Regions from separate parts of the Streptomyces sp. NPDC048338 genome, predicted to be linked through region 1. Evidence: riboswitches for the same ligand, from Rfam matches in the RefSeq annotation. Region 1 holds a riboswitch; each other region holds the start of a gene.
The links. Region 1 has a riboswitch for cobalamin ahead of ACGFZF_RS29900 (ABC transporter substrate-binding protein). Riboswitches for the same ligand answer to the same signal wherever they lie in the genome.
Positions count from the first base shown of each region.

Region 2: another riboswitch for cobalamin. It lies ahead of ACGFZF_RS18480 (hypothetical protein); the one in region 1 lies ahead of ACGFZF_RS29900 (ABC transporter substrate-binding protein).
Region 3: another riboswitch for cobalamin. It lies ahead of metE (5-methyltetrahydropteroyltriglutamate--homocysteine S-methyltransferase); the one in region 1 lies ahead of ACGFZF_RS29900 (ABC transporter substrate-binding protein).

Region 1 is NZ_JBICYQ010000014.1:190,006-197,458, forward strand. It holds gene ACGFZF_RS29875 (PLP-dependent cysteine synthase family protein) at 1-549, opposite strand, end outside; gene ACGFZF_RS29880 (MoaD/ThiS family protein) at 555-833, opposite strand; gene ACGFZF_RS29885 (putative leader peptide) at 937-1,110, opposite strand; gene ACGFZF_RS29890 (ABC transporter ATP-binding protein) at 1,171-1,953, opposite strand; gene ACGFZF_RS29895 (FecCD family ABC transporter permease) at 1,950-3,059, opposite strand; gene ACGFZF_RS29900 (ABC transporter substrate-binding protein) at 3,056-4,024, opposite strand; cobalamin riboswitch at 4,066-4,203, opposite strand; gene ACGFZF_RS29905 (Mov34/MPN/PAD-1 family protein) at 4,232-4,672, opposite strand; gene ACGFZF_RS29910 (amino acid permease) at 4,750-6,186, opposite strand; gene ACGFZF_RS29915 (DUF2017 domain-containing protein) at 6,625-7,203, opposite strand; gene clpS (ATP-dependent Clp protease adapter ClpS) at 7,203-7,453, opposite strand, start outside.
Region 2 is NZ_JBICYQ010000007.1:238,362-245,814, reverse strand. It holds gene meaB (methylmalonyl Co-A mutase-associated GTPase MeaB) at 1-788, opposite strand, end outside; gene scpA (methylmalonyl-CoA mutase) at 793-2,967, opposite strand; gene ACGFZF_RS18490 (methylmalonyl-CoA mutase family protein) at 2,967-4,784, opposite strand; gene ACGFZF_RS18485 (GNAT family N-acetyltransferase) at 4,926-5,483, opposite strand; gene ACGFZF_RS18480 (hypothetical protein) at 5,638-5,928, opposite strand; cobalamin riboswitch at 5,970-6,152, opposite strand; gene ACGFZF_RS18475 (VOC family protein) at 6,375-6,752, shown strand; gene ACGFZF_RS18470 (ABC transporter substrate-binding protein) at 7,072-7,453, shown strand, end outside.
Region 3 is NZ_JBICYQ010000005.1:391,477-398,929, reverse strand. It holds gene ACGFZF_RS15155 (AAA family ATPase) at 1-665, opposite strand, end outside; gene ACGFZF_RS15150 (cell division protein SepF) at 721-1,137, opposite strand; gene ACGFZF_RS15145 (Lrp/AsnC family transcriptional regulator) at 1,285-1,740, opposite strand; gene ACGFZF_RS15140 (asparaginase) at 1,928-3,043, shown strand; gene aspA (aspartate ammonia-lyase) at 3,072-4,481, shown strand; cobalamin riboswitch at 4,613-4,765, shown strand; gene metE (5-methyltetrahydropteroyltriglutamate--homocysteine S-methyltransferase) at 4,975-7,296, shown strand.

The sequences.
Region 1 (7,453 bases):
GCCCATGAGGGTGCCGGTGGTGCCGAGGCCGGCCACGAAGTGGGTGATGGACGGCAGGTCGGCGAGGATCTCGGGGCCGGTGGTGGCGTAGTGGGCGCCCGCGTTGTCCGGGTTCCCGTACTGGTAGAGCATCACCCAGGTGGGGTTCTCGGCCGCGAGCTCCTTGGCGACCCGTACCGCCGTGTTCGACCCGCCCGCCGCGGGGGACGAGATGATCTCGGCACCCCACATGGCGAGCAGCTGCCGGCGCTCCTCGCTGGTGTTCTCCGGCATGACGCAGACGATCTTGTAGCCCTTGAGCTTCGCCGCCATGGCCAGGGAGATCCCCGTGTTGCCCGAGGTCGGTTCGAGGATCGTGCAGCCGGGAGTGAGCCGCCCCGCCTTCTCCGCCTGCTCGATCATGTGGAGCGCGGGGCGGTCCTTGACGGAGCCGGTGGGGTTGCGGTCCTCCAGCTTCGCCCAGATGCGGACGTCGTCCGAGGGCGAGAGCCGGGGCAGGCGGACCAGCGGCGTGTTGCCGACGGCCGCCAGCGGGGAGTCGTAACGCATGTGGATCAGACCATGCCGCCGGCGACGGCCGGCAGGATCGTGACGTTGTCGCCGTCGGTGAGCTTGGTGTCGATGCCGTCCAGGAAGCGGACGTCCTCGTCGTTCAGGTAGACGTTGACGAAGCGGCGCAGGGTGCCGCCGTCCACGATGCGGGCCTCGATCCCGGTGTGGCGGGACTCCAGGTCGGCGAAGAGCTCGGCGAGGGTCTCACCGCTGCCCTCGACGGCCTTGGCGCCGTCGGTGTAGGTGCGGAGGATGGTCGGGATGCGGACCTCGATGGCCATGGCGTGGGCTCCTGTCGGGAACGGGCGTGGTGGGCGCGCGGCTGGGGCCCCCGCGCGGAGGGGGTGGTGCGGGGATGTGCGCTCGGGCCGGGTTCTCGTCGGGTCAGAGCGCAGCGCGGGACGTACAGGTCGCGCCGGCGACGCGGCACAGGTCGACGTGCAGTCGCGCCGCTCCGCCTCCGAAGACTCCGAGGAACGCGGAGGCGAAGGGAGCGTCAGCGACCGAGGCGGGCAGGCGTGTGCCCGGCGTCTGTTCGCTCACGTCATGGGAAACCATGCGGTCATCGTATCGATTCCCGGTCCGGGTTCCGGAATGTGATCTCACATGACGGACATCTCATGCTCGGCTGGTGGACGCGGGGTGCCCGGCCGGAAGGTAGAGGACGGTCGGGGTGCCGGTGACGGGGTGCGGGACGACCTCGGCGTCCACGCCGTAGACGCCCGCGAGCAGGCCGGGGGTGAGGACCTCCGCGGGCCGCCCGTGGGTGACGATCCGGCCGTCCCGCAGGACGTAGAGCCGGTCGCAGTAGGCCGCGGCGAGGTTGAGGTCGTGCAGGGCGAGCAGGTTGGTGGTGCCCAAGTCGCGTACGAGCGAGAGGACTTCCAGCTGGTAGCGGATGTCGAGGTGGTTGGTCGGCTCGTCGAGGACCAGCAGGGCGGGGTCCTGGACGAGGGCCCTGGCGACCAGGGCCCGCTGGCGTTCGCCGCCGGAGAGGCCGGGGTACGGGCGCTGCGCGAGGTCCGCGATGCCGACCCGGGCGAGGGCGGCCTCGGCCCGTTCCAGGTCGTCGCCGGTGTCGCCCTCCCAGAAGCGCTTGTGCGGGGAGCGGCCGAGGGCGACGAGTTCACGGACGGTCAGCTCGAACTCGGTCGAGGCGTCCTGCGGGACGGTGGCGATCCGGCGGGCGCGGGCCTTGGGGGTGAGGGCGTGCAGGTCGTCGCCGTCGAGCAGCGCCCGGCCCGAGGTGGGCCGCAGGGTGCCGTAGACGCAGCGCAGGAGGGTGGTCTTGCCGCTGCCGTTGGGGCCGACGAGGCCGACGGTCTCGCCGGGGCGGGCGTGTACGTCGACGGCCCGCAGCCGTGTCCCGTACGACAGTGCCTCGGTGCGCAGTTCGGTCACAGCGGGCTCCCTTCCGGGCGGCGGCGCATCAGCCAGAGGAAGAACGGGCCGCCGGTGAGGGCGGTGAGGACGCCGACGGGGATGTCCTGGGGCGCGGCGACGGTCCGGGCGGCGAGGTCGGCGAGGACCAGGGCGAGCGCGCCGCCGAGCGCGGCAACCGGGAGGAGGCGGCGGTGCGGGGCGCCGACGGCCGTCCGGGCGGCGTGGGGGACCATCAGCCCGACGAAGCCGACGGCTCCGCTGGCCGCGACCATGACGGCGGTGACGAGCGAGGCCAGGACGAAGACGGCGGCGCGGAAGCGGGCCGTGTCCAGGCCGAGGACGGTCGCGTCCTCCTCGCCGACGAGGAGCAGGTCGAGGGGGCGGGCGAGGGTGAGCAGCGCGCCGACGCCGACGGCGAGGGCGGCGGCGGGCAGCAGGAGGGTGTCCCAGCGGGCGCTGCCGAGGCCGCCGAGGGACCAGAACATCGCCTCCTGGAAGTGCTCGGGCCGTCCGGCGAGCACCAGGAGCAGGGTGGTCAGCGCGGACAGGATGTAGGAGACGGCGACGCCGGCGAGGACGAGCCGGGCGCCGGTCATGGTGGAGCCGCGGCGGGCCAGCGCGTAGACGAGGACCAGGGCGAGCAGGGCGCCGGCGAAGGCGCCGGCGGGCAGGGCGAGCGTCGAGGTGATGCCGGCGCCGCTGCCGATGCCGAGGACCAGGACGAGGACGGCGCCGGTGGAGGCCCCGGAGGAGATCCCGAGGAGGAAGGGGTCGGCGAGGCGGTTGCGGACCAGTGCCTGCAGGACGGTGCCGACGACGGCGAGGCCGGCGCCGACGACCGCGCCGAGCAGGACGCGGGGCAGCCGGACGTCGAGGACGATGGTGCGGAACGGGGACGGGTCGGCGTTGCCGGTGAGGATGCGGGTGACCTCGGCGACGGGGATGGTCACGGATCCGAGCGCGACCCCGGCGACGACGGCGCTCGCGAGAGCGGCGAGGAGGCCGGCGACGACGAGGCCGTACGGGACGGGGGCGGCGGCGGGTGGGCGTGCGGCGGCCCGCGCACCGACCCGGACGGGCGGGTGCGCGGGCTGCCGGACGTCCCCCTTCGGGGGCGCGGTCACCGGTCCGGGTGGAGCTGGGCGGCGAGCTTGTCGACGGCGGCGGGGACGCGGACGCCGAGGACCGTGTCCGAGAGCGGCATGACGGCGAAGCGCTGGTTCCTGATCGCGGGGACGTCGCGGAGGGCGGGGTCCTCCAGCAGGCGCTTCTTCTTCTGTTCGACGGTCGTGGAGCCGTAGTCGTAGATGACGATCACGTCGGGCCGGCGGGCGACGACCTGTTCCCAGGTCGCGTCGCCGAAGGGCTTGGCGATGTCGGCGAAGACGTTGCGGCCGCCGGCGCGGGTGATCAGTTCGTTGCCGATGCCGGTGCCGCCGGCGGTGAACGCGGTCTTGTCGCCGCTGTCGTAGACGAAGACGGAGACGGGGGGCACGTCCTTCAGGCGGCGTTCGGTGGCGGCGACGGTCCGGCGGGCCTGGGCGGTCCACTCCCGGCCTCGTTCGGGGACGCCGAAGGTGCGGGCGACCTCGTCGACCTCCCGGTAGAGGTCGGTGAGCGAGGAGGCGCCGGAGGGGCAGTACTCCGTGTTCAGCCGGGTGCCGATGCCCGCGGCCTTGAGGTCGTCGCGGCCGCGGCCGGCCTTGGCGTCGAAGGCGGAGGCGTAGCCGCCGTAGACGAAGTCGGGGTCGGCGGCGAGCAGCGCCTCCTTCGACGGGTACTCCTCGGCGAGCACCGGGACGGTGTCGTACGCCTTCTTGTAGGCGGGCAGCACGCGGTCGTCGAGGTAGGCGGTGCCGACGAGGGACTTCTCCAGGCCGAGGGCCAGCATGACCTCGGTGACGTGCTGGTTCATCGTCACGGCACGTCGCGGCGGGGCCTGGTAGGTGGTCTGCACACCGCAGTTGGCGACGGTGTAGGGGAATCCCGGGGCGGTCTTCGGGTCCGGGGGCTGCGCGGCGGGCGCGGAGCAGGCGGCGAGCAGCGGGAGAAGGGCGAGGGCGGGCAGCGGTGTACGGCGCCGGGTCAACACGGACGTGCCTCCTGACGGGGATTTCCACGTCCCCGGTCGGTGGTGAGAAGGCGGCAGGTCAGTTCCTGGCTTCCGGCTCCCGGGGCGGGAGCCGGTCACAGTGGCGGGACCGTGCCGGATTCGCACCGGCTTCCTGGGTCCTGCCGCCCTGATGTCCCATCAGTCTCTCATCACGTCGTCGGCGTGCGGAGGGCGTGAGGCGCTTCAGGCTCCGGGGGTCTGCGCGTACGCCTCGACGACCTGGACCTCTTCCTCGGTGACGACGCCTTCGACGATGGTGAAGGAGCGGAACTGGAAGGGGCCGGCGTCGTCCGTGTCCGCGGTGGAGACGAGGACGTAGTGGGCGGCGGGCTCGTTCGCGTAGGAGATGTCCGTGCGGGACGGGTAGGCCTCGGTCGCCGTGTGCGAGTGGTAGATGACCACGGGCTCCTCGTCCCGGTCGTCCATCTCGCGGTACAGCTTCAGCAGGTCGGCCGAGTCGAACTCGTAGAACGTGGGCGAGCGCGCGGCGTTCAGCATCGGGATGAAGCGCTCGGGGCGGCCGGTGCCGGCCGGGCCCGCGACCACGCCGCAGGCCTCGTCGGGGTGGTCCGCGCGGGAGTGTTCCACGATCTGGTCGTACAGGGCCCGGGTGATGGTCAGCATGGTCGACAGGATAAGCGGGCGGGCCGCCGCGTACCGAGGAGTGGTACGCGACGGCCCGAATGCCGAGACGGCGGAGATCAGGAGCGCTTGACGAACGCCGCGCCCTGCGGGTTGCGGGCCTTCAGCACGAGGTACGAGACGCCCATGATCAGGGCCCACACCGGCGCGCCGGGCCACAGTGCGACGCGGGAGTCGGGGTCGATTCCCATCATCACGATGACCATGCCGATGAAGGCGAGGGCGAACCAGCTGGTGAACGGGGCACCCGGGGCCTTGAAGCCGGACTCGGGCAGCTCGCCGCGGTTCGCCTTGGCGCGGTAGCGGATCTGGCAGACCAGGATCATGATCCAGGCCCACATGCCGGAGATGGTGGCGAAGGAGACGACGTAGTCGAAGGCCTTGCCCGGCGCCACGTAGTTGATCCACACGCCGACCAGCATCAGCGCGGCGGAGACCGTCGTGCCGAGCAGCGGGACGCCGTTGCCGGTGAGCTTGGTGAGGAACTTCGGCCCCTGGCCGTTCAGCGCGAGGTCGCGCAGCATCCGGCCGGTGGAGTACATGCCCGAGTTGCAGGAGGACAGGGCGGCGGTCAGCACCACGAAGTTGACGATGGCGGCGCCGATGCCGAGGCCCATCTTCTCGAAGGCGGCGACGAACGGGGAGACGCCCGGCTGGAACTCCGACCACGGCACGACCGAGAGGATCATGATGAGGGCGCCGACGTAGAAGACGGCGATGCGCCACGGGACGGTGTTGATCGCCTTGGGCAGGACGGTCTTGGGGTCCTTGGACTCGCCGGCGGTGACGCCGACCAGTTCGACCGCGAGGAAGGCGAACATCACGATCTGCAGGGTCATCAGCGTGCCGCCGAGGCCCTTGGGGAAGAAGCCGCCGTCGTTCCAGAGGTTCGCCACGGAGGCGGTCTCGGCCGCGTCGGAGAAGCCGATGGTGAGGATGCCGGCGCAGATGAGGATCATGCCGACGATCGCGGTGACCTTGACCATCGAGAACCAGAACTCGAGCTCACCGAAGAGCTTCACGGAGATCAGGTTCGCGCCGTAGAGGATGACGGTGAAGATCAGCGCGAAGGCCCACTGCGGGAAACTCCCGTGTGTCCAGAACGCCATGTACTTGGCGGCCGCGGTGACCTCGGTGATGCCGGTGACGACCCAGAAGAGCCAGTACGTCCAGCCGGTCACGTATCCCCAGAAGGGGCCGACGAACTCGCGGGCGTACTCCGAGAAGGAGCCCGACACCGGGCGGTACATGAGCAGTTCGCCCAGGGCCCGCATGATGAAGAAGATGACCAGGCCCGCGATGGCATAGGCCAGGATCAGGCTGGGGCCGGCCTTGGAGATGGCCTTGCCCGCGCCGAGGAAGAGTCCGGTGCCGATGGCACCGCCGATGGCGATCATCTGGATCTGCCGGGCGCCGAGGCCACGCTGGTAGCCCTCGCCGCCGCCCACGGCCCCGTCGGTGCCGTCGTGCTGCTTGTCGACCTGCACTGAGGTCATGGTGGTGCGCCTTTCTCCATGCTGACCCGCGCCGACTGCGTCTGGCTGCGGATCAGGTCCTGATCCCCCCGGATGTGGAATGGAGTGCTACCGGCGGTCAGCCGGCTCGAGCGCCCCCGGGAACAGGGGTGGCGTCCCCGGGCGGTCGTGAAGATCTATCACGCGTGAAACGTCGATCGACGGGCACCACTGTGGCGCACACCACAGGAAGAAGCAGACAAAGAGGACTCAACACGGCAAGCTAGAACACTTTGGTGACGTATTCGTTATCCGGATTTGAGCGTCCGCTGAGCGAACGGAAGAGGTCCGCGCGGGGGGACGGAAGCGTCCCGTCGACCCGGCTTCGGACCGACGGGACGGCTGCGGCGGCCAGGACGGAACACGGGCCGCCGGGGCACCCGGGAGCGCCGCGCCAGGCGGGCTCCCCCAGGGCGCTCCCTACGGCATCATCGTCTCGACGAGCGACTCCTGGAGCGCGCCCAGCCACAGGTACGCCATCACCATCGGCTTGCGCGGGTCGGAGTCCGGGAGCCGGTACAGCCCCTCTCCCCCGTCCTCGTCGGTGACCTCCAGGCGGGTCCCGATGGTCAGCCGCAGGTCGTTGATCGCGCCGAGCCAGGCCCGGGACTCGTCCGCGGTCAGCTTGAGGACGGCCCCGCCCTCGTCGACCGGGGTGAGCGTGTCCAGGCTGCGGACGACCGCGAGGGCGTCCTCGCGCTTGCGGGCCCGCAGGTCCTTCTCGGTGTAGCGGCGGAAGTCGGCCGCCGCCGCCCGCTGCTCCTCGTCCGCGTCGCCGTACGCGTCGGGGAAGAGCCGCTTGAGGGCGGGATCGGCGGGGGGCTCGCTCGGGCCCTCGGCGAAGAGCGCGGCGAGCGGGTCCTCACCCTCGACGGGCTCGTCGCCCGGTCCGATCAGCTCCATGAGCTGGACCGCGAGGGAGCGGAGGATGGAGATCTCGACCTCGTCGAGCGCGACGGCCGCGCCGCCGCCGGGCAGCGTCTCGAACCGGCCGGCCATCAGCCGCGGTCCTGGGTGAGGGTCGCCCACAGTCCGTAGCCGTGCATCGCCTGCACGTCCCGTTCCATCTCCTCGCGGGTGCCGCTGGAGACCACCGCGCGGCCCTTGTGGTGCACGTCGAGCATCAGCTTGTGCGCCTTGTCCTTGGAGTAACCGAAGTACGTCTGGAAGACGTAGGTCACATAGCTCATCAGGTTGACCGGGTCGTTGTGGACGAGGGTGACCCACGGGACGTCCGGCTCGACGACGG
Region 2 (7,453 bases), on a different contig from region 1:
CGGCCGGCCGCGTCGAGGAGCGTGCGGTGCTTCTCCAGCCGCCCCCACACCTCGTCGAGGCCGGTCGACTCGCGCGCGCTGCAGCTGAGGACCGGCGGTGTCCAGACCGCCTCGCGGCCGTGCATCAGCCGTAGCGCGCCGGCGAGTTCACGGGCGGCGGCGCGGGCGTCGGTCGCGTGCGGGCCGTCCGCCTTGTTGACCGCCACGACGTCGGCGAGTTCCAGGACGCCCTTCTTGATGCCCTGGAGCTGGTCGCCCGTGCGGGCCAGGGTCAGGAGCAGGAAGGAGTCGACCATGTTGGCGACGGCCGTCTCCGACTGGCCGACGCCGACCGTCTCCACCAGGACCACGTCGTAGCCGGCGGCCTCCATCACCACGATCGACTCGCGGGTCGCCTTGGCGACCCCGCCGAGCGTGCCGGCACTGGGGGAGGGGCGGACGAAGGCCGACGGGTCCACCGCCAGGCGCTCCATCCGCGTCTTGTCGCCGAGGATCGAGCCGCCCGTGCGGGTGGACGACGGATCGACGGCGAGCACCGCCACCCGGTGCCCGAGGCCCGTCAGCATGGTGCCGAAGGCGTCGATGAAGGTCGACTTGCCCACCCCGGGCACGCCGCTGATCCCGATCCGCCGCGCCCGGCCGCTGTGCGGCAGCAGCCGGGTCAACAGCTCCTGGGCGAGGGCCCGGTGGTCGGGCCGGGTGGACTCGACGAGGGTGATGGCGCGCGCCACGAGGGCGCGCTTCCCGTCCCGTACACCCTTCTCGTAGATGTCGATGTCGATGGCCATGGGGTCAGAGATCGTGCCCCAGGTCGGCGCCGAGCCGGCGCACCAGGTCCGCGGCCGCGTCCGGGATGACGGTGCCGGGCGGGAAGACCGCGGCGGCGCCCATCTCCAGGAGGGTGGGCACGTCCTGGGGCGGGATGACACCGCCGACCACGATCATGATGTCCTCCCGGCCCTCCGCGGCGAGCTCGTCCCGCAGCGCGGGGACGAGCGTGAGGTGACCGGCCGCCAGCGACGAGACGCCCACGATGTGCACGTCCGCCTCGACGGCCTGCCGGGCCACCTCGGCCGGGGTCTGGAACAGCGGGCCGACGTCGACGTCGAAGCCCAGGTCGGCGAAGGCGGTCGCGATCACCTTCTGGCCGCGGTCGTGGCCGTCCTGGCCCATCTTCGCGACCAGGATGCGGGGGCGCCGGCCCTCGGCCTCCTCGAAGGAGTCCACCAGCGCGCGGGTGGAGTCCACGGACGGGGACTCGCCTGCTTCGTTGCGGTACACGCCGGAGATCGTACGGATCTGGCCCGCGTGCCGCCCGTACACCTTCTCCAGGGCGTCCGAGATCTCACCGACGGTGGCCTTCGCGCGGGCCGCCCGCACGGCCAGCTCCAGAAGGTTGCCCTCACCGCCCGCCGCCCGGGTGAGGTCCTCCAGCGCGTCCTGGCAGGCCCGCTCGTCCCGCTCCGCCCGCAGCCGCCGCAGCTTCTCGATCTGCTGCGCGCGGACGGAGGAGTTGTCGACCTTCAGCACGTCGATCTGCTCGTCGCCGTCCACGCGGTACTTGTTCACACCGATGACCGGCTGGCGGCCGGAGTCGATCCGGGCCTGCGTGCGGGCCGCGGCCTCCTCGACGCGCAGCTTCGGGATGCCCGCGTCGATGGCCTGCGCCATGCCGCCGGCCGCCTCGACCTCCTGGATGTGCTGCCAGGCCCGGCGCGCCAGGTCGTAGGTCAGCCGCTCGACGTAGGCGCTGCCGCCCCAGGGGTCGATGACCCGGGTGGTGCCCGACTCCTGCTGGATGAGGAGCTGCGTGTTGCGGGCGATGCGGGCCGAGAAGTCCGTCGGCAGCGCGAGGGCCTCGTCGAGGGCGTTGGTGTGCAGCGACTGGGTGTGGCCCTGGGTGGCCGCCATCGCCTCCACACACGTCCGCGTGACGTTGTTGAAGACGTCCTGCGCGGTCAGCGACCAGCCCGAGGTCTGCGAATGGGTGCGCAGCGACAGCGACTTGGAGTTCTTCGGGTCGAACTCCCGGACCAGCTTGGCCCACAGCAGGCGGGCCGCACGCAGCTTGGCGACCTCCATGAAGAAGTTCATGCCGATCGCCCAGAAGAACGACAGGCGCGGCGCGAACGCGTCCACGTCCAGGCCCGCTTCGCGTCCGGCCCGGATGTACTCGACCCCGTCCGCGAGCGTGTACGCCAGCTCCAGGTCGGCCGTCGCGCCCGCCTCCTGGATGTGGTAGCCCGAGATGGAGATGGAGTTGTAGCGCGGCATGTGCTGCGAGGTGAAGGCGAAGATGTCGGAGATGATCCGCATCGACGGCTTCGGCGGGTAGATGTAGGTGTTGCGGACCATGAACTCCTTGAGGATGTCGTTCTGGATGGTCCCGGCGAGCTTGTCGGGGGAGACGCCCTGCTCCTCCGCCGCCACGATGTAGAGGGCGAGGACGGGCAGCACGGCGCCGTTCATCGTCATCGACACCGACATCTTGTCCAGCGGGATGCCGTCGAAGAGCTGGCGCATGTCGTAGATCGAGTCGATCGCCACGCCGGCCATGCCGACGTCGCCGGTCACGCGCGGGTGGTCGCTGTCGTAGCCGCGGTGCGTCGGCAGGTCGAAGGCGACCGACAGGCCCTTCTGGCCGGCGGCCAGATTACGCCGGTAGAAGGCGTTGGACTCCTCGGCGGTCGAGAAGCCGGCGTACTGGCGGATGGTCCACGGCTGGTTGACGTACATCGTCGGGTACGGGCCGCGCAGGTACGGCGCCACGCCCGGGTACGTACCGAGGAAGTCGACGTCCTCCAGGTCACGGCCGGTGTACAGCGGCTTGACCGCGATGCCCTCGGGCGTCTCCCAGAGCAGGTCGTCCCCGCCGGACGCCCGCTTGACGGCGGCGCGCCACTCCTCGGCACTGCCGGCCGGAGAGGGGGATCCGAGGTCGATCCCGGTGAAGTCGGGGATTCCCATCAGGACACTCCCATGCGGTCGAGGGTGGCGGAGAGGACGGCGATCGCGTCGCATCCCGCGAAGACATAGCTGTCGACGCCGGCGTACGAGCCGGGCCGGCCGGCGAGGGTCACGTGCCGGGCGCCGGCGGCGAGCAGGGCCGCCGCCTCGGTCTCGGCCCGCTCCTCGTACAGGGCGTCGCTGGAGCAGAGGCAGACCTCCGTGGCGCCGCTCTCCTCGAAGGACCCGTCGGTGACGGGCTCGATGCCACCCGCCTGGTAGAGGTTGGCGGCGAACGTCAGCCGGGCCGTGTGCGCGGCGGCCGGGCCGAGGGCCACCAGGTGGACGCGCGGCCGCGAGCCAGTCGCCGCCAGGTGGGCGTCGGAGCGGGCGCGCAGCGCCTCGTAGGCCTCGTCGCGCCGGACGCGGGGCAGGCCCCCGTCCGGCTCGGCGGGCGCCGGCTCGCGCACCACCGGCTTCTCCGCCAGGTGCGGGAACTCGCTGACGCCGGTGACCGGTTCGCGGCGCTTGGCCAGCGCCCTGGAACGCTCGGCCCAGTTCGCGGCGAGCCGCTCCTTCAGCGTGCCCGAGCGCAGGGCAGCCGCCTGGCCGCCCGTCCGCTCGATCTCCTGGAAGAAGTCCCAGGCGGCCTCGGCGAGTTCGTCGGTCAGGGCTTCCACGTACCAGGAGCCGCCGGCCGGGTCGATCACCCGCGCCAGGTGGGACTCATCGATGAGGATGCTCGAGGTGTTGCGGGCGACGCGGCGCGCGAAGGCGTCCGGCAGGCCCAGCGCGTGGTCGAAGGGGAGGACGGTCACCGACTCGGCGCCGCCGACTCCGGCCGCGAGGGTCGCGACCGTCGTCCGCAGCATGTTCACCCACGGGTCGCGCGCGGACATCATGACCGGCGAGGTCACCGCGTGCTGGAGCTGGGCGCCCGCCGCGGGCGATCCGCACGCCTCCGCGACACGGGCCCACAGCCGGCGCGCGGCCCGCAGCTTGGCGATGGTGAGGAACTGGTCGCCGGTGGCCGCGTAGCGGAACTCCAGCTGCCCCAGCGCCTGCTCGATCGTGAGGCCGCCGTTGGTGAGGGCCCGCAGGTAGGCGACGCCGGTGGCGAGCGAGCTGCCCAGCTCCTGCGCCGCCGAACCGCCGGCCTCGTGGTACGGCAGGGCGTCGACGGTCAGGGCGCGCAGCCCCGGGTACGACTCGGCGCTCAGCCGCGCGAGCGCGACCGTGGCGGCGAACCCGTCACCGTCGTAGGCGGAGCCGGTGCGGGCTTCCGTGCCGAGCGGGTCGGCGCCCAGGTTGCCGCGCGCCGCCTCGGGGGCGACACCGCGGCTCGTGTAGAGCCCGAGCAGTTCCTGCGCCGCGGCCGCCGTCTCGGCACCGGCGTCCAGGACCATAGGGGCCAGGTCGAGGTAGACGCCCCGGAGAGCCCGGTCCAGCTCCGTCACCGGAATGCCGGCCGGACCCACGGACAGCCACAGCGACGTGACGCCGTTCTCCAGGTCCGTGAGGACGGCATCGGGATCGGCGGTCCGGTGGCGCTGGCGCACGTCCCAGCCGCCGGCGGTGTTGCCCTCGGCCCGCCCGCCTCGGACGAACGGGGCGAAACCGGGCAGGCCGGCGTCGGCGGCGGGGCTGTCCGCGGTGTAGAGCGGACGGGCCCGCAGGCCGTCCTCCAGCGCCGTGGACAGCGCCTCCTCGGCTTCGGTATCGGGGACGTCCTTGCCCGACCTGCTCAGTACGCCCGCCACGAGGCGCTGCCACTGCGCATGGGTCGCTGCGGGGAAGTCGGCGGCCAGCACGAGGCCGTCCTCAGGCAGCACAGTCATGTCCGGATGCTAGGCCAGGTGCACAAAGGAGCAGCAGGGTGATCAGCTGTGACCTTGACCTCTCCGGGACGCTCTTGATCGCGAACCGCCTCCCGTGCTGGTCGCCCGATCCGCCGCGCGGAGACGGCGCGGCGGCGCACCTCAGCAGCCCATCACGGGCTTCCCGGCGAGCGAAGGGTGACGCGGCCCGAGGAACAGCGCGCGCGACGGGCCCGCGCCCGGACCGGGGAACACGGTCTGGCGCCAGCCCCGGTGACGGAAGAAGGCCAGCGCCGCGCCGTCCCGGTGGTCGGGCGCCACCCAGACCCGGTCGTCGAGCGCCGGCACCGTCAGCGTGTCCAGGATCCGCGTGGCGACGCCGCGGCCCCGGGCCGCCGGGGCGACCACCAGGTCGGACACCTGCACGGCTCCGGCGAGCCACTCCTGCGCGCGGTGGTCCCCCGGCAACAGGTCGCCGGCATACGGCACCGGGGTGCGGGTGGCCGTGCCGAACCCGCACAGCAGGCTGTCCGCCCGCGCCGTCACCGCCAGGAAGCCGGGCGTCCGCGCCTGCTCGGCGATCCGGGCCCGCAACTCCCTGGCGTGCCGGTCGTCCTGCTCGGGCACCCGTCCGCGCGCGGCGAGCCGGCGCAGATGGTCGAACTCGTCCACGAGACGGAGCGCCGCCTCGCCGGGGTAGACCTCTGTGGTGATGTCCATGAACCGCGTCCTTCTGTCGTGGGGGTCGGTCGACGTCGCGCACCGGGCGGGGGCCGCCCTCGTGCCTCGGGAGGCGCGCCGGGCCGCCCGGAAGCAAGGGCGCCGGGGGCCGGGTCATCCGCGCCCGGGCCCGCGCCGCGGGGCGGCCGGGCGCTCAGGCGCGGCAGGCGCGGCAGTCGAGGAAGCCGGTGACGACGGCGGTCCGCCGGCCGGGCCGGGAGATTCCCGCGAGGATGCCGCCGCGCGTCACGGCGTCGGGCCGGGTCCCGTGCGGCGCCCGGTCGACGCCGACCCGCCCGGCCTCCCGGGTCGCCCCGGTCCGCGGCGCGCCGCCCGCGCCCACGGCGCCGCGGGCGGGGAGACAGGCGGGCGAAGCCCCGGCCGAGGGCGCGGCCGTGAGGCCGGCGGGGGCAGGGGCACGACTCGTGTCGAGGGTCGCGGGCATGGCGAAGTCACCACTCTCCTCCGGGGAGATCCGCCCCGGTGTCGGCGAGATCGCGACGACGTGAGTCTCCTGGCTCCCGGATCGACACTCCTCCCGGCCTTCCCGCCCGCGGACGGTGACCACGCATGGAAGTCGCTCCCCGGTCACAGTGGCGGGACCGCACCGGATTCACACCGGATTCCTCGGTCGCCATCGCTCGGGCGGCGTCATTCTGTCAGGACGCGAACACCCCGGACAGGCGGAGGCGGTGTGACGGCGGTCTCCGCGGAGAGGCCGATCGCGCCCCCGGGCGGGATGCCCCTCCCTGAACCGCAGCGGGAGGGCGCGCTGCCCCGCCGGTCGCGGTGCCGTCGTGAGCGGCTGCCGGTCCGCCCCCGCGTCACGGCGCGATCAGCCCGCCTCCAGCGCCTCGCCCGCCCCGCGGCCGCCTCCGTACACTGGCCCGCATGGCATGCCGAATCAGCGAGTTGGTCATCGATGCCGCCGATCCCGAGCGGCTCGCCGTGTTCTGGAGCGAGGTCCTCGGCTACGTCGAACTGGACAGAGAGGACGACGGGAGCATCGAGATCGGGCCGCCCGGCGACGGTACCGGCCTGCCCACCCTCGTCCTGAGCCCCAGCAGCGCCCCACGGGTCGGGAAGCTTCCCCTCCACATCGACGTCAACGCCACCGATCGGGACCAGGACGCCGAGCTGGAGCGGCTGCTCGCACTCGGCGCCGAACCGGCCGACGTGGGCCAGACCGGTGACGAGAGCTGGTACGTCCTGGCCGACCCGGAAGGCAACGAGTTCTGCCTCCTGCGTTCCCGGCTGCGGCCCCTGTAGGCACGAGCCGCCGCGAGCGGAGCGCACGGCCCGGGGGACGAGCCGGGTCGGGGCGGGGACCCGCGGCACCGGCCTCTCCGGTCGCGAGGCCGGGCCGCGTCGGACGCCGGAGAACGGTCGCCGGTCAAAGGACCTGTGCGGTACGGCAGTTCGGCGGACGAGTAAAGGGGTTGCCGAGACGCGAGGACGGTGGATGCAATGTCCGCCGTGATCGTCCAGCTGCGCGCCCGCCACGGTCGGCCGGAACGAGCGCGGACGACCAGGCCCTGCCACCACGCCATCCGGGCACGACCGCATCGCCACAGGGAGACGCCGACGCATGAACACGCCACCATCGACGCCCGGCCGGGAGCACGCGGACGGGCCCTCCGTCCTGATCGGCGTTCTCGTCCCGCTGTCCCGGCCCGGCTGGGCCGAGGCGGGCAGGCACGTGCTCGCCGGACTCCGACTGGCCGTTCGCGACGCCAACGACGCCGGCGGGATCGGCGGAAGGCCCTTGGAGCTGCTGGTCCGGGACACCGCGGCCGACCCGGAGAAGGCAGCGGCGGCCGTGGAGGAGTTGGCGGACCTCGGCGTGGTCGCCCTGGCGGGGGAGTACCACAGCGTCGTGGCTCGCGCCGCTGCCGCCCGGGCCGACGCCCTCGGCCTGCCGTTTCTCTGCTCGTCGGCGGTGCTCGACGCGCTCACCGACCGGCCGACGG
Region 3 (7,453 bases), on a different contig from region 1:
GTGACGGGTGTGGCTCCCGCGGTGTGCCATTCGGCCTGCACGGTGCTGCGGCCGGGGTCTCTGAGGGCGGTGGTGAGCAGGGTGCGGCCGGGCAGGGCGAGGCGTTCGCCGACGATACGGAGGCGGGGTTCGGCCTGGACGGCGACGTCGAGCCGGACCGGGCCGCAGGGGCCGTCGACCGTGCAGCCGATGCGGAACCCGCGCCGCCCTTGCGCGTCGGGCCGGGCCCGCTCGGGCACGCATCCGACGGCGTCGGGGAACGCCAGCGCGAGGTCGTCGCCGGAGCCGAGCCGGGCCAGCGCCTCGTACGCCCTGAGGACGGTGGACTTGCCGCTGCCGCTCGGCCCGGTGAACAGGGTCACTGGGCCGAGCGGGTGGACGGCGCCGCGGTGGGCGGCGAAGGCGGAGAGGCGCAGCTCGGTCACCACCGGCCGCGCGGGCCGCCGTTCGGCGCCGGCTCCGGTCGCGCCCCCGGCCGGGAGCGGTCGCGCCCCGTCCCGGGCGGAGGCGGAAGCGGAAGCCGAGCCCGAGGGCACGACGCGAGACGCCGGAGCGGAGGGTGCGACCACGGGCGTCGCCGCCGTGGGGGCCGGCGGACCGGAGCGTAAGGAGCGGGACCCGGAAGCGGATGCGTGGTCGGGCGTGAGACCACCGATGGAGTGCATGGTCGGACCGTACGCAGCCCTTCGCCCGACGAACCGTTCCGGCGAGTCGACCTTCCTACGATCGGGGGACGGCGGTCTCCGCGTCGTCGTCGGCGTCCGGCGCGCCCTCGACCTCGGTGCCGGCGGGGGCCAGCAGGAAGACGTTGCGGTCGACGCGGTGCATGCCGCTGCCCAGGCCGAACACGACGCCGCTGCTGAAGTCCAGGATGCGCTTGGCGACTTCGGTGTCGGCGCTGGTCAGGTCCAGCAGGACGGGGATCTGTGCGACGAGGTACTCGGCGACCTCGCGGGCGTCGGCGAAGACCTGCACCCGCAGGACGACCATGCGGCGCTGCTCCGCGTACGCGTACTGATCGGGGATCGTGCGGTGGTCGATCCTGGACGGCCATTCGTCACGGCCGCGCAGGGGGACGACCTGGGCGAGGCCCTCCCACTGCTCGTCGGTGACGTCGTACCTCTCGTACCTACTCATGTCCCCATCCTCCCGTCCCTCACCCGTTCGGCCCAACAGCGACACGTCCCAACTCGGCCACCGTCCCGCACGGGTCCGTCGCAGGTCACCGGCTCGCGCGGCCTCGCGACCGGTCACCGCCCGTACGGACGGGTCGCGGCTCTCGCCTCATCGCGGGACGGGCAGTCCGCGCGGTTCCTTGACCCGCTTCATGATGATCTGCGAGTTGACCTCCGTGACGCCGGTCAGCGACGTCAGCCGCTCGATCCACAGGCGTTCGTACGCGGCGAGGTCGGCGACCGCGATGCGCAGGAGGCAGCCGGGACTGCCGAAGAGCCGGTACGCCTCGATGACGTCCGGGATGTCCTGGAGCGCCGCCTCGAACGCCTCGACCGTCTCCCGGTCCCGTCGGACCTCGATGGAGACCAGCACCTCGAAGCCGCGGCCGACGGCGTCCGGGTCGATCACCGCCCGGTATCCCTGGATGACCCCGTCCTGCTCCAGCTGGCGCACCCGGCGCATGCAGGCGGAGGCGCTGAGTCCCACCCGCTGGGCGAGCTCCAGGTTGGTCAGCCGACCGTCGTCCTGGAGCTCACGCAAGATATGAGCGTCGATCCGGTCCATGGCGCAATTATGCACGCGACATGAGTCCCAGGAGGGGCGGATTTCGCAATCGCATTGCGGACCTCCTGCTCTATCGTTGCGGCGGCGCCGGTCCCCTCGTACATCCGTGCGCCCGTTCGAGCCCGCGCCCGCATCCCCGCGTCCGAGTTCGCGCTCGAGACGACCCCCCACCCCGGGAGCAGACGACATGGAATGGATCCGCGACGACAGGCCCCGCCGGATCAAGCTGATCAGCACCGGCGGAACGATCGCCAGCCGCTGGCAGGGCACCGGATACGCCGCCGACGCCTCGGGTGACGACGTCCTGGCGACGGCCGCCCTCCCCGACGACATCGAGGTCGAGGTCGTCGACCTGTTCAACGTCAACAGCTCCCGCATGACCACCGCCCGCCAGCTCGCGCTGCTGAGTGCGGTGCACGAGGCCCTCGCCGACCCCGACGTGGCCGGAGTCGTCATCACCCACGGCACGGACACCCTGGAGGAGTCGGCCTTCTTCCTCGACCTGCACCACACGGACCCGCGGCCGGTCGTCCTCACCGGCGCCCAGCGCCCCCTCGGCACGGGCGACGGCGACGGTCCCGGCAACATGTACGACGCGCTCCAGGTCGCTGCGTCCGTGCGCGGACTCGGGGTGCTGGTGGTCTTCGACGGCGTGGTCCACGCCGCGCGCGGCACGGTGAAGGCGCAGACCCTGGCCGCCGCCGCGTTCGCCGATCCCTCCGAGCAGAGCCTCGGCAAGGTCGGCTTCGCCCGGGTGGACGTCCGCCGCCGGCCGGACCGCCCGGCTCCGCTCGCGCTTCCGCGGGCCGCCACGGCCGAGGGGCCCGGCACCCTCCCGCGGGTCGACATCGTCACCCACCACAGCGACGGCGACCCGCTGCTCCTGAACGCGGCGGTCGCCGCGGGCGCGCAGGGCATCGTGCTGGTCGGCACGGGTGCGGGCAACGCCACTCCCGAGATAGCCGAGGCGGTCGCCGAGGCCGTCTCCCAGGGGGTCCTGGTGGCCCTGACCACCCGGGTGCACTCCGGCCCGGTCGCCGAGATGTACACCGGCGGCGGCGCCGTGGACCTGGTCGCGGCGGGCGCGGTGCTCACGGGCACGCTGCGGGCCGGTCAGGCCCGGATGGCCCTCGTCGCGACCCTGCTCTCCGACGTCGCCCCGGGCCGGCGTGACGCCCTGCTGCGCGACCTCCTGAACGGCCCGACCCGCGCGGAACCTGCCCTGGCTGCCGGCGGGTCGGGCTCTCGTTTCTCCGGCGCCCACGCCTCCCCCGCCGCCCGGCAGCACGCCGCGCTCCGCTGACGCCGAAGAACCGAAGGTCGGACACACCATGCAGAACCCCACCCGCCGCGAGCACGACCTCCTCGGCGAACGTGCGGTGCCCACCGAGGTCTACTGGGGCATCCACTCGCTGCGCGCCCAGGAGAACTTCACCGTCACGGGCCTGCCCATCTCGGTGTACCCGCGACTCGTCGAGGCGCTCGCCGCGGTCAAGGAGGCCGCGGCCCTCGCCAACGAGGAACTGGGGCTGCTGCCCCCGGAGAAGGCCCGCGCCATCGTCGCCGCCTGCCGGGAGATCCGCGCCGGGCGGCTCCACGAGCAGTTCGTGGTGGACGTCGTCCAGGGCGGCGCCGGCACATCCACGAACATGAACGCCAACGAGGTCGTCGCCAACCGCGCGCTCGAACTCCTCGGCCACGCCAAGGGCGAGTACCAGCACCTGCACCCCAACGAGGACGTCAACCTCAGCCAGTCCACCAACGACGTGTACCCGACCGCCGTCCGGATCGCGGCGATCACGTCGGTGCACGGGCTCCTCCAGGCCACGGCGGTGCTCCAGGACGCGTTCGCGGCCAAGGCGTTCGAGTTCCGCGACGTCCTGAAGATGGGGCGCACCCAGCTCCAGGACGCCGTGCCCATGACGCTGGGCCAGGAGTTCTCCACGTACGCCGTGATGCTGGACGAGGACCGCAACCGGCTGGCCGAGGCCGTCGAGCTGATCCACGAGATCAACCTCGGCGCCACTGCCATCGGGACGGGCCTCAACGCCCCGGCCGGCTACGCCGAGACGGCCCGGCGGCACCTGTCCGAGATCACCGGCCTGCCGCTGGTGACCTCGCCCAACCTGATCGAGGCCACCCAGGACTGCGGGGCGTTCGTCCAGCTCTCCGGTGTCCTCAAGCGCCTGGCGGTGAAGCTCTCCAAGACCTGCAACGACCTGCGGCTGCTCTCCTCCGGACCGCGTGCCGGCCTGAACGAGATCAACCTGCCCGCCGTGCAGGCCGGTTCGAGCATCATGCCGGGCAAGGTCAACCCGGTGATCCCCGAGGTCGTCAACCAGGTCGCCTTCGAGGTGATCGGCAACGACATCACGATCACCATGGCCGCGGAAGGCGGCCAGCTCCAGCTGAACGCCTTCGAACCGGTCATCCAGCACGCCCTGTCGAAGAGCATCACCTCGCTGCGCGCCGCCTGCCTCACCCTGGCGGAGCGCTGTGTCTCGGGCATCACCGCCAACACCGAACAGCTGCAGGCGACCGTGCGGAACTCCATCGGCCTGGCCACCGCCCTCAACCCGCACATCGGCTACACCGCGGCCACCGCCATCGCCCAGGAGGCGCTGCGGACCGGGCGGGGAGTCGCCGAACTCACGCTGGAGAAGGGGCTGCTGCCCGCCGAACGCATCGCCGAACTGCTCAGCCCGGAGCGGCTGACCGGCGTGACACCGCACCGCGGGTAAGGAGCCCGAACGCCGGCGGCCCGACCGCGATTCCCGGCCAACTCGCCTCCGTGGCGGCGGACCCGCTCGCGGGCCGACTAGGGTGGCGGGCGCAACTGGTTCGCGCCCGTCCGCCAGACGGGACGCGTCGCAAGAGGGAACCCGGTGGGAATCCGGGACTGCCCCGCAGCGGTGAGTGGGAACGACCGCCGTCATACGCACTGGACCTGTACGGGTCCGGGAAGCGACGGCCACTAGGTGTCCGCCTCGGAGAGAGGCGGGCGTGCCCGCGAGTCCGAAGACCTGCCCGTTGCCCGCGCGCGACCGTTCGCGCGCGGACATCCCGGTGACCTCGAGGGCGGGTCGGCGTACAGAGCGGGCGAGCCGCCCCGAACCGATGTGCATGCGTCCGGCATGACACGGCTGGCGGCCACGGTCCGTTCGTCCACGCACCCCTTCGCGCCCTCGTCCCGTCGCCGGGACGCATGGAGACACGCTCGCGAAGGAGAGTTCCGTGACGACAAGGGCGACACGAAGGGCCGCGGCGACGGCCACCCTGTACGGGTACCCCCGCCACGGCCGGGACCGGGAACTGAAGAGGGCCGTCGAGGGCTACTGGCAGGGCCGGGTCGACGCCGAGTCCCTTCACAGGACCGGCCGGGACCTGCGGCGCGCCACCTGGATGCAGCTCGCCGACACCGGCATCACCGAGGTGCCGACCGGCGACTTCTCGTACTACGACCACGTGCTCGACACCAGCGTCATGGTCGGCGCCGTGCCCGAGCGCCACCGGGCCGCCGTCGCGGCCGACCCGCTCGGCGGCTACTTCGCGATGGCGCGTGGCACGCAGGAGGTGGCGCCGCTGGAGATGACGAAGTGGTTCGACACCAACTACCACTATCTGGTCCCCGAACTCGGGCCCGACACCGTCTTCACCGCCGACTCCGCACGGCAGGTCGCGGAGCTGCGCGAGGCGCGGGCGCTCGGCCTCACCGCCCGGCCCGTCCTGCTCGGCCCTGTCACCTACCTCCTGCTGGCCAAGCCGGCTCCCGGCGTCCCCGGCGACTTCCGGCCGCTCACCCTGCTCGACCGGCTGTTGCCGGTGTACGCGCAGGTCATGGCCGACCTGCGGGCTTCGGGCGCCGAGTGGGTGCAGCTCGACGAGCCCGCCCTCGTCCAGGACCGCACCCCGGCCGAACTGAACGCGGCCGCCCACGCCTACCGCGAGCTCGGCGGGCTCACCGACCGGCCCCGGCTGCTCGTCGCCTCCTACTTCGACCGGCTCGGCGCCGCGCTTCCCGTCCTGGCGAAGGCCCCCGTCGACGGCCTGGCCCTGGACTTCACCGGCCCCGCCGCCGCCAACCTCGACGACCTCGCCGCGGTCGGCGGGCTGCCCGGCAGGCGCCTGGTCGCCGGGGTCGTCGACGGGCGCAACATCTGGATCAACGACTACGAGAAGTCCCTCGCCCTCCTCGGCACCCTGCTGGGGCTCGCCGGGCGGGTCGACGTCGCCGCGTCCTGCTCGCTGCTCCACGTGCCGCTCGACGCCACGGCCGAGCGGGGCATCGACCCCCAGGTGGCACGCTGGCTCGCGTTCGCCCGCCAGAAGACCGGCGAGATCTTCACCCTCGCCCGCGGTCTGTCCCGGGGCACCGGGGCGATCGCGGCGGAACTCGCCGCCAACCGCGCCGCCCTCGCCTCCCGTTCGACGTCCGCGCTGACCCGCGATCCGGCGGTCCGGGCCAGGGCGGCGGCCGTCGGGGAAGCCGACCTCAGGCGCCCCCAGCCGTACTCGCTGCGCGCGGCCGCCCAGCGGACCGGGCTCGGTCTGCCGCCGCTGCCCACGACCTCGATCGGCTCCTTCCCACAGACCTCCGAACTGCGCGCGGCCCGCGCCGATCTGCGGGCGGGCCGGCTCGACGCGGCCGGATACGAGGCGCGGATCGAGGCCGAGATCCGCGAGGTCGTCGCCTTCCAGGAGCGGACGGGCCTGGACGTGCTCGTCCACGGCGAACCCGAACGCAACGACATGGTGCAGTACTTCGCGGAGCAGCTGACCGGGTACCTCGCCACCCGGCACGGCTGGGTCCAGTCGTACGGCACCCGGTACGTGCGGCCGCCGATCCTGGCCGGGGACATCTCGCGCCAGGACCCGATGACGGTGCGCTGGACCGCGTACGCGCAGTCCCTGACGCGGCGCCCGGTCAAGGGGATGCTCACCGGGCCGGTCACCATGCTGGCCTGGTCCTTCGTCCGCGACGACCTGCCGCTCGCCGACACCGCCCGGCAGGTCGCCCTGGCGCTGCGCGACGAGGTCGCCGACCTGGAGGCGGCCGGCACCGCCGTCATCCAGGTCGACGAGCCGGCCCTGCGCGAGACGCTTCCGCTGCGGGCGGAGCGGCACGCCGCCTATCTCGACTGGGCGACGGAGGCGTTCCGCCTCACCACGAGCGGCGTCCGACCGGAGACCCAGGTCCACACCCACATGTGCTACGCCGAGTTCGGGGACATCCTGGCGGCGATCGACGCTCTCGACGCCGACGTCATCAGCCTGGAGGCCGCCCGCTCCCACATGGCCGTGGCGGGTGAGCTCGCCTCCGCCGCGTACCCGCGCGAGGCGGGCCCGGGTGTCTGGGACATCCACTCCCCGCGCGTACCGTCAGCGCGGGAGGCGACCGGGCTGCTGCGCGAAGCGCTGAAGGCGATCCCGGCCGAACGCCTCTGGGTCAACCCCGACTGCGGCCTGAAGACGAGGTCCTGGCCGGAGACCCGCGCGTCCCTGGAGAACCTGGTCGCGGCGGCGCGCGAGCTGCGTGCGGAGCTGCCGGGCACCTGACACCAGGATGCCCGCCGGGTCCCGAGCCGGAGGACCCGAGGTCCTCGTACGAGACCTCCGGCTCGGGACCCGTACGCCCCGCGGCGCTGCCGTACGACGTCCCGGAGGGTCGTACGGCACCCTCCCGGACGTCGTACGGTTCCGGGCCGCCGGGTGG